2 linked regions of the Aromatoleum aromaticum EbN1 genome follow. The protein of the gene in region 2 binds, or shares a complex with, the protein of the main gene of each other region. Links are inferred from orthologs where the notes say so. Each region holds a gene or a part of one and is shown on either strand. Other genes may lie near its edges.

Region 1 (3,904 bases), 490 kb from region 2 along the record:
TGTTCGCGACCCCGGCGCGAGCGCGTCTGCGCACAGCACGGTCTGCTGGACGCCGGCGCGCTGTGCGAGGCGTTGCGCCGCTTCGCACAGCGTCGGGTCGAGTTCCAGCGAGCGGACCGGCACCCGGTCGGCGAGCGCGAGGCGCCTTCCCAAGTGCCCTTTGCCGGCACACCATTCGAGCAACGGCGCCTGTGCGGCATGCCCGTGCGCGGCGAAAGCTTCGACCTGCTCGCGCTTGCGTCCGGGAATCGACCAGTCGAACCGGGTGTCGACAGGCGGCAGCACGCGCGGGACGAGCGCCGGTATGTCGCACAACAGCTCGAGCGTGGCAGCTGCCGGCAGCCGGAGCGTGAGCCACGCGCGGCACGCGGCGGGATCGGCGGTGAATCGCTCGAGCGCGGGTTCGTCGAACCCGAGCACCGCTTCGGCCAGCATCGGCCACTGATCGCACCATTCAGGGCGCCGGACGTGAAAAGGCTGCGGCCGCCATAGCGACTGGTATTGCAGCAGCACCGACTGCAGTTCGAGAAGGCGTTCGCGGTGGTTCATCGGGCGGGAGCAGCCGGGTTGGAAGGAGTGATTCAGGGAGCGTCAGAAAAGCGGGCGGAAAGGTCCTGGTGCCCGCCTGCATGCTGCCGGCGAGCGAACGGATTGGCAACTGCAGGCAACTGCGGCAGTGGAAGCGCGATCCCGACGCTGCCAGATGCCCAGGCCTGCATTCTTCGCGCCGCGTTCTTCCGGGGTCTTCCGCCCGGCGGCCGACCGGCAGTTCGCGCTGGGCCTGTGTCATGTGCTGGTCAACGAGCTCTACGACGCGGAGTTCCTGGAGAAGGACACGAACGCGCCGCATCTCGTCGGCCCGGACGGCTATTTCGTCCGCAACGCCGACGGCAAGATCTACGTCTGGGATGCCGCCGACAAGTGCGCGAAGCCGTGGGATGACCTGAACGTCAAGGAATTTGCCCTCGAAGGCCGACCGCCGGACGCCGCGAGTTTATGCCGCGGCGCCGCGAGCGGCGGTTCGGGACTCAGCCGAGATCGAGCGCTTTCGCGACGCCCGCGCCATACGCCGGATCGCACCGTGAGCAGTTCTCGACATGGCGCTGCTTGATTTCGAGCGGGGCGTCGCCCATCGCCCGGGCGGTGTTTTCGAACAACGTCTGGCGTTGCTCCGGCGTCATCAGCCGGAACAGCGCGCGCGGCTGCGAATAGTAGTCGTCGTCGTCCTTTCGAAAGTCCCAGTGGTCGGCCGCCCCGCCGAGCGCGAGCGGCGGCTCGCGGAAATCGGGCTGCTCCTGCCACTCGCCGTAGCTGTTGGGCTCGTAGCCGAGAGTCGCGCCGTAATTGGCATCCACGCGCATCGCGCCATCGCGGTGATAGCTGTGCGCCGGGCAACGCGGCGCATTGACCGGGATGTGCACGTGATTGACGCCGAGGCGGTAGCGCTGCGCATCGCCGTACGAAAAAAGCCGGCCCTGCAGCATCTTGTCGGGCGAGAAGCCGATGCCGGGCACGACGTTGGCCGGGTTGAATGCCGCCTGCTCGACTTCCGCGAAGTAGTTGGCCGGGTTGCGATTGAGTTCGAGGATGCCGACCTCGATCAGCGGGTAGTCCTTGTGCGGCCAGACTTTCGTGAGATCGAACGGATGGTACGGAACCTTCGCGGCGTCCGCTTCGGGCATCACCTGCACGCAGAACTTCCACTTCGGGAAGTCGCCCCTTTCGATCGCGTCGAACAGGTCGCGCTGGTGCGTCTCGCGGCATTTGCCGATCGCCGCTTCGGCTTCCGCGTCGGTAAGGTTGCGGATCCCCTGCAGCGACTCCATGTGGAACTTGACCCAGTAGCGCTCGTTGTTCGCATTGATGAGGCTGAAGGTGTGCGAGCCGAATCCGTGCATCTCGCGGTAGGACGCGGGGATGCCGCGGTCGCTCATCACGATGGTGACCTGGTGCAGGGCCTCCGGGAGCGAAGTCCAGAAATCCCAGTTGTTGCGTGCGCTGCGCAGGTTCGTCCGCGGGTCGCGCTTGACCGCGTGATTGAGGTCCGGGAACTTGAGCGGATCGCGCATGAAGAACACCGGCGTGTTGTTGCCCACGAGATCCCAGTTTCCCTCCTCGGTGTAGAACTTCACCGCGAAGCCCCGGATGTCCCGCTCCGCGTCCGCCGCCCCGCGTTCGCCCGCGACGGTGGAAAACCGCACGAACAGATCGGTTTTCTTGCCGAGTTCGGAGAAGAGCTTCGCGCGCGTGTACCGCGTGATGTCGTTGGTGACGGTGAAAGTGCCGTAGGCGCCGGAGCCTTTCGCATGCATGCGGCGCTCGGGAATCACTTCGCGATCGAAGTGGGCGAGCTTTTCGAGAAACCACACGTCCTGCAACAACTGCGGGCCGCGCGGTCCGGCGGTCATGACGTTCTGGTTATCGACGACGGGGCAACCCGCAGCCGTGGTGAGTTTCGAATGTTCCGTCATGATGTCCTCCTGGTCTGTTGCGGGAATGTTCATCCACTGTGTATCGAACTGCATGCTGGCGGAAGCGACAGCCGCTTCCTTGACGTCGATCAATCCCTCTCGAGCGGTGATTGCAGTGCCGCCGGAATGCGGCTATCGGCGACGCAAACCCCTCCCGCATGGGGGGGGTGCCGCAAACAGTGCATGGTTATATTGAATCCATATTCAGCCGCCTCGATGACGAGGTGGATTCGTGGAAGGAGGAAAGGCCATGACAGCACTGGGCAATGTGATGACGCTCATTCAGGAACTGGAGCAAGAGGACGCGGCCGCCGACGCGCCCGCGCCGGAGGCGCGCAGCAGGGGCGACTTCCCCGCGGTCTGTTCGTGCGTGTGCGCCTCGTCGCTGGGCGAAGTCGTCGCGCTCATCCGCGAGATGCAGGGCGACAGCCTGAGGGCGTTCATGGACTCCCTTCCGCCGGTGAAAGGACGAAAGACCGCGACCGTCGCCGCGTGAGGCTGCTACGCAATCGGCATGGAGCGGTGGGCGTCGCGCAGTTCCCGCGCGCTCCCCGCTCCGGCCCGCCGACCCGTTTTTACCCCCGTTTTTACCCATATCCCTGCAACGCTTCGTTCATGAGCAACGAAATCCACTGGAGACCCGCATGACCCGACCCGGCGAGCTCAAGCTCCCCCATCTGTTCAAACCCGGCCAGATCGGCAAGTATCCGACCAAGAACATGGTCAAGTACGGCGCGTGCTGCGTGTCGAACTACAACACGCGCGACGGCTACATCACGCCGCGCGAACTCGCCCGCATGCGCGTCATCGCCGCGACCGGCGCCGGCATCATCACGAACCAGGGCGCATACCCGGACCCGCTCGGCGAAGGCAAATCGTACTTCCGCCAGGTGGCGCTGTTCGACGACAAGTTCCTGCCGCAATTCGAGACCATCGCGCAGTACATCCACGACGGCGGCGCGGTCGCAATCCAGCAGATCCTGCACGCCGGGCGCTACGGGGGCATCGACCTGGGCTACTGCATCCAGCCGTCGGTCGTGCCGCAGACGCTGCCGCATTTCCGCCCGCCGAGGGAAGTCACGAAGGAGCAGATCCGCGCGATCATCGGCCAACACGCGGATGCCGCGAAACGCGCGATCCGCGCGGGCTTCGACGGCACCGAAGTGACCAGCTTCATGGGCTATCTGCTGGCGAACTTCAACTCGCGCTTCACGAACCAGCGCACCGACGAATACGGCGGCTCGATCGAGAACCGCGGCCGCTTCATGCGCGAACTGATCGACTCGATCAAGCAGGCCACTCCCGAGCATCCGCTCGTCGTGCGCCTGAACGGTGCCGAGCTGATGGACCGCTGGGGCGGCAACAGCGAAGACGAGTGCTTCGAGCTGATGCAGCAGGCGGTCGATTCGGGCGTCGACATGATTTCGGTGACC
Region 2 (3,916 bases):
ACGCTGTTCAACCGGCTGACGAAAACCCGTGACGCACTCGTGGCCGACCAGCCCGGGTTGACGCGCGACCGCCACTACGGCATCGGCCGCGTCGGCGACCGCGATTATCTCGTCGTCGACACGGCCGGCTTCGATCCGGTCGCCAAGGACGGCATCATGCACGAGATGGCACGGCAGGCCGAGCAGGCGATCGCCGAGGCCGACGCGCTGCTGTTCATGGTCGACGGCCGCAGCGGCCTCACGCCTCATGACGAACAGATCGCTGCACGCCTGCGCCGCGCCGGGCGCCCGGTCTATCTCGTCGTCAACAAGTCGGAAGGCATGGAGCGGACGATGGTCGCGGCCGAATTCCATGCGCTCGGGCTCGGCGATCCGCTGCCGGTTTCCGCCTCCCACGGCGAGGGGGTGAAACAGCTCCTCGACCTCGTGCTCGGCGCCTTTCCGCCGGATGTGGAGCCCGAAGAGGACGAGGGGCGCACGCCACGGATCGCGATCGTCGGCCGTCCGAACGTCGGCAAGTCGACTTTCGTCAACAGCCTGCTCGGCGAGGAGCGCGTCATCGCGTTCGACATGCCGGGCACGACACGCGATGCAATCGCGATCCCGTTCGAACGCGACGGGCGCCACTACACGCTGATCGATACGGCCGGCCTGCGCCGGCGCGGCAAAGTGTTCGAGGCGGTCGAGAAGTTCTCGGTGATCAAGACGCTGCAGGCGATCGAGCAGGCGAATGTGGTCGTCCTGGTGCTCGACGCATCGCAGGATATTTCCGACCAGGATGCGCATATCGCGGGATTCATCCTCGAGGCGGGACGCGCGCTGGTCGTCGCAGTCAATAAATGGGACGACGTCGACGACTACCGCCGCGAGCTCATCAAGCAGGACCTCACGCGCAAGCTCAATTTCCTCTCGTTCGCGCGCTTTCACTACATTTCGGCACTGAAGGGCGCGGGCGTTGCCGCAGTCATGAAGTCGGTCGACGCAGCGTATGCCGCTGCGATGGTCAACCTGTCGACCCCGCGCCTCACGCGCACGATGCAGGCTGCGCTCGCGAAACAGGCACCGCCGCGCCACGGGGTTTTCCGGCCGAAGATGCGTTATGCGCATCAGGGCGGCAACAACCCTCCGGTGGTCGTCATTCACGGCGCGGCACTCGATCATGTGCCGACCTCGTACGTGCGCTATCTCGAACGGACCTTCATGGAGGCGTTCAAGCTGCAGGGAACGCCGTTGCGGATACAATTCCGTACTGCGCACAATCCGTTTATAGGGAAAGAATAGGCTCCGCACCGGGAGGACGTGCCGGCGCCAATATTGCGGCGCAGCATATAATCCTTTACATTCACAAGAAGATAGAGCTTCGAGGTTTTAAAATGAGCAATAAAGGGCAACTTCTACAAGACCCGTTTCTGAATACCTTGCGCAGGGAGCATGTGCCGGTCGCGATTTACCTGGTGAATGGCATCAAGCTGCAGGGCCAGATCGAATCCTTCGACCAATACGTCGTTCTGCTGAAGAACACCGTTACCCAGATGGTCTACAAGCATGCGATCTCCACGGTCGTGCCTGCACGTCCGGTCAATATCCAGCAGCAGGATTCGGGTGAAGGCAATAGCTGAGTCCCGATCCATCGAGCAGTCATTCCCGGCTTTGTCGAGTCTCCATGTTTGAGCGTCCTGCTTCCGGTGAGCGGGCCGTTCTTGTTCAACTCGATCTGAATCAGGGGGCACTCGACGAACGCCTTTCCGAACTCAGGCTGCTCGCCGTCAGCGCGGGCGCGAGTGTCGAAGCGGTCATCGGCGGGCGGCGTGCAAAGCCCGATCCGGCGCTGTTCGCCGGGCGCGGGAAAGTCGACGAGATTGCCGAGGCGTTGCGCGTTCATGACGCCGACCTCGTCATTTTCAATCACGCGCTGTCGCCGGCACAGCAGCGCAACCTCGAGCGTTCGCTCGAGTGCCGTGTCATCGACCGCACTGCACTGATCCTCGACATCTTCGCGCAGCGCGCGCGCAGCCACGAAGGCAAGCTGCAGGTCGAACTCGCGCAGCTCGACCACCTGTCGACACGGCTCGTCCGCGGCTGGACTCACCTCGAGCGGCAGAAAGGCGGCATCGGCCTGCGCGGGCCGGGCGAGACGCAGCTCGAAACCGACCGCCGCCTGCTCGGCATGCGGGTCAGGACGCTGAAAGAGCGGCTGGCCCGGATCGAGAAGCAGCGCCGCGTGCGTCGGCGCGGCCGGCTGGGGCGGGGCGTGCTGTCGGTGTCCCTCGTCGGGTACACGAACGCCGGCAAATCGACGCTCTTCAACGCGTTGACGAAAGCCGGTGCGTACGCGGCCGACCAGCTGTTCGCGACGCTCGACACGACCTCGCGCCGTCTGTATGTCGGCGAGGGGGGGAATGTCGTGCTCTCGGATACCGTCGGTTTCATCCGCGATCTTCCGCATTCCCTGGTCGCGGCTTTTCACTCCACGCTCGAGGAAACCGCCAGCGCCGACCTGTTGCTGCACGTCGTCGATGCAGCCAGCGAGGACCGTGAAGCGCAAGTCGATGCGGTCAATCGCGTGCTCGTCGAGATCGGCGCGGGCGACGTGCCGCAGATCATGGTGATGAACAAGATCGACCTCACCCAGGCCGAAGCGGCGGCCAACCGGGATGAATATGGTAAGATCGACCGCGTTTTTTTGAGCGCCAGGACAGGCGAAGGACTGGGCCTGCTGCGCGATGCTCTGGCCGAAGCGGCACGTGCGGCTGCGGCTGCCCCGGAAGATCCTGCGGGATCTTCGCCGAATCTTACCGACATCGATCCTATTCAAACGTGATTACAGGCGTTCTAATGTCACTCAATGACCCTCGCTGGGGCAACCAGGGGAATGACGACGGCAAGCGCGGCGACGGAAATCGCGGCGGGAACCAGGGTCCCCCGGATCTCGAAGACATCTGGCGTGATTTCAACCAGCGGCTGTCGAGCATGTTCGGTGGCAAGCGCGGCGGACGCAACGGCGGCAGCGGTGGAGGCGGCGGCGGACCGCAGATGCCGCAGATTTCTTTCCGCCAGTTCGGCGGCGGAATCGGCGCGCTGCTGGCGCTGATTTTCATCGTCTGGCTCGCGAGCGGTTTCTACATTGTCGACGCGAACCAGCGCGGCGTCGTGCTGCGCTTCGGCAACTTCGTGCAGACCACCGATCCCGGCCTGCGCTGGCGCCTGCCTTATCCGATCGAGAGCAATGAGATCGTCGATCTGACCGGGGTGCGGACCGTCGAGGTCGGCTATCGCGGCACCGAGCGCAACAAGGTGCTGCGCGAGTCGCTGATGCTGACCGATGACGAAAACATCATCAATATCCAGTTCGCGGTCCAGTACGTGCTGAGCAGCCCGGAGAATTACCTGTTCAACAACCGCTTTCCGGACGAGTCGGTGATCCAGGCCGCCGAATCGGCAATGCGCGAGATCGTCGGCAGAAGCAAGATGGACTTCGTGTTGTATGAAGGACGCGAGCAGATCGCGGCGAGCGCCCACGAACTGATCCAGAAAATTCTGGATCGTTACGAAACGGGCATCCAGGTGAGTCGCGTGACGATGCAGAATGCGCAGCCGCCGGAGCAGGTTCAGGCAGCCTTCGACGATGCGGTGAAAGCGGGTCAGGATCGCGAGCGCGCGCGCAACGAGGGCGAGGCCTACGCGAACGACGTGATACCGCGCGCCCGCGGAACGGCATCCCGTCTTATCGAGGAGGCGAACGCCTATCGGGAGCGGGTAGTCGCGAATGCCGAGGGCGAGGCGAGTCGCTTCACCCAGGTGCTCGAGGAATACCGGCGCGCACCTGAGGTGACGCGCGAGCGGATGTATCTGGACACGATGCAGCACGTGATGTCGAATTCCAGCAAGGTGATGGTGGATGCGAAGGGCAACGGGA

What was found. Proteins that work in one complex are often made in the same cells at the same time.
Region 1: the proteins of hfq (region 2) and EBN1_RS05890 are in contact, whole or in part, in a crystal structure (PDB 3VU3), measured with the Escherichia coli proteins. The link is inferred for Aromatoleum aromaticum EbN1 from one-to-one orthologs.

What each region holds. Positions count from the first base shown.
Region 1 is NC_006513.1:1,233,700-1,237,603, reverse strand. The notes cover bases 251-3,189. They hold EBN1_RS05890 (catalase), read right to left. Parts: upstream 2,472-3,189; coding sequence 1,029-2,471; downstream 251-1,028. Other genes in these bases: EBN1_RS05880 (oxidoreductase), read left to right, coding at 3,116-3,189; EBN1_RS05885 (hypothetical protein), read left to right, coding at 2,722-2,967; EBN1_RS05895 (hypothetical protein), read left to right, coding at 704-1,111; EBN1_RS05900 (methyltransferase), read right to left, coding at 251-549. Outside these bases: more of EBN1_RS05900, read right to left, coding at 1-250; more of EBN1_RS05880, read left to right, coding at 3,190-3,904.
Region 2 is NC_006513.1:739,255-743,170, reverse strand. What follows is about bases 46-2,996. They hold hfq (RNA chaperone Hfq), read left to right. Parts: upstream 46-1,373; coding sequence 1,374-1,619; downstream 1,620-2,996. Other genes in these bases: hflK (FtsH protease activity modulator HflK), read left to right, coding at 2,836-2,996; hflX (ribosome rescue GTPase HflX), read left to right, coding at 1,664-2,821; der (ribosome biogenesis GTPase Der), read left to right, coding at 46-1,281. Outside these bases: more of der, read left to right, coding at 1-45; more of hflK, read left to right, coding at 2,997-3,916. UniProt on the Escherichia coli protein: RNA chaperone that binds small regulatory RNA (sRNAs) and mRNAs to facilitate mRNA translational regulation in response to envelope stress, environmental stress and changes in metabolite concentrations.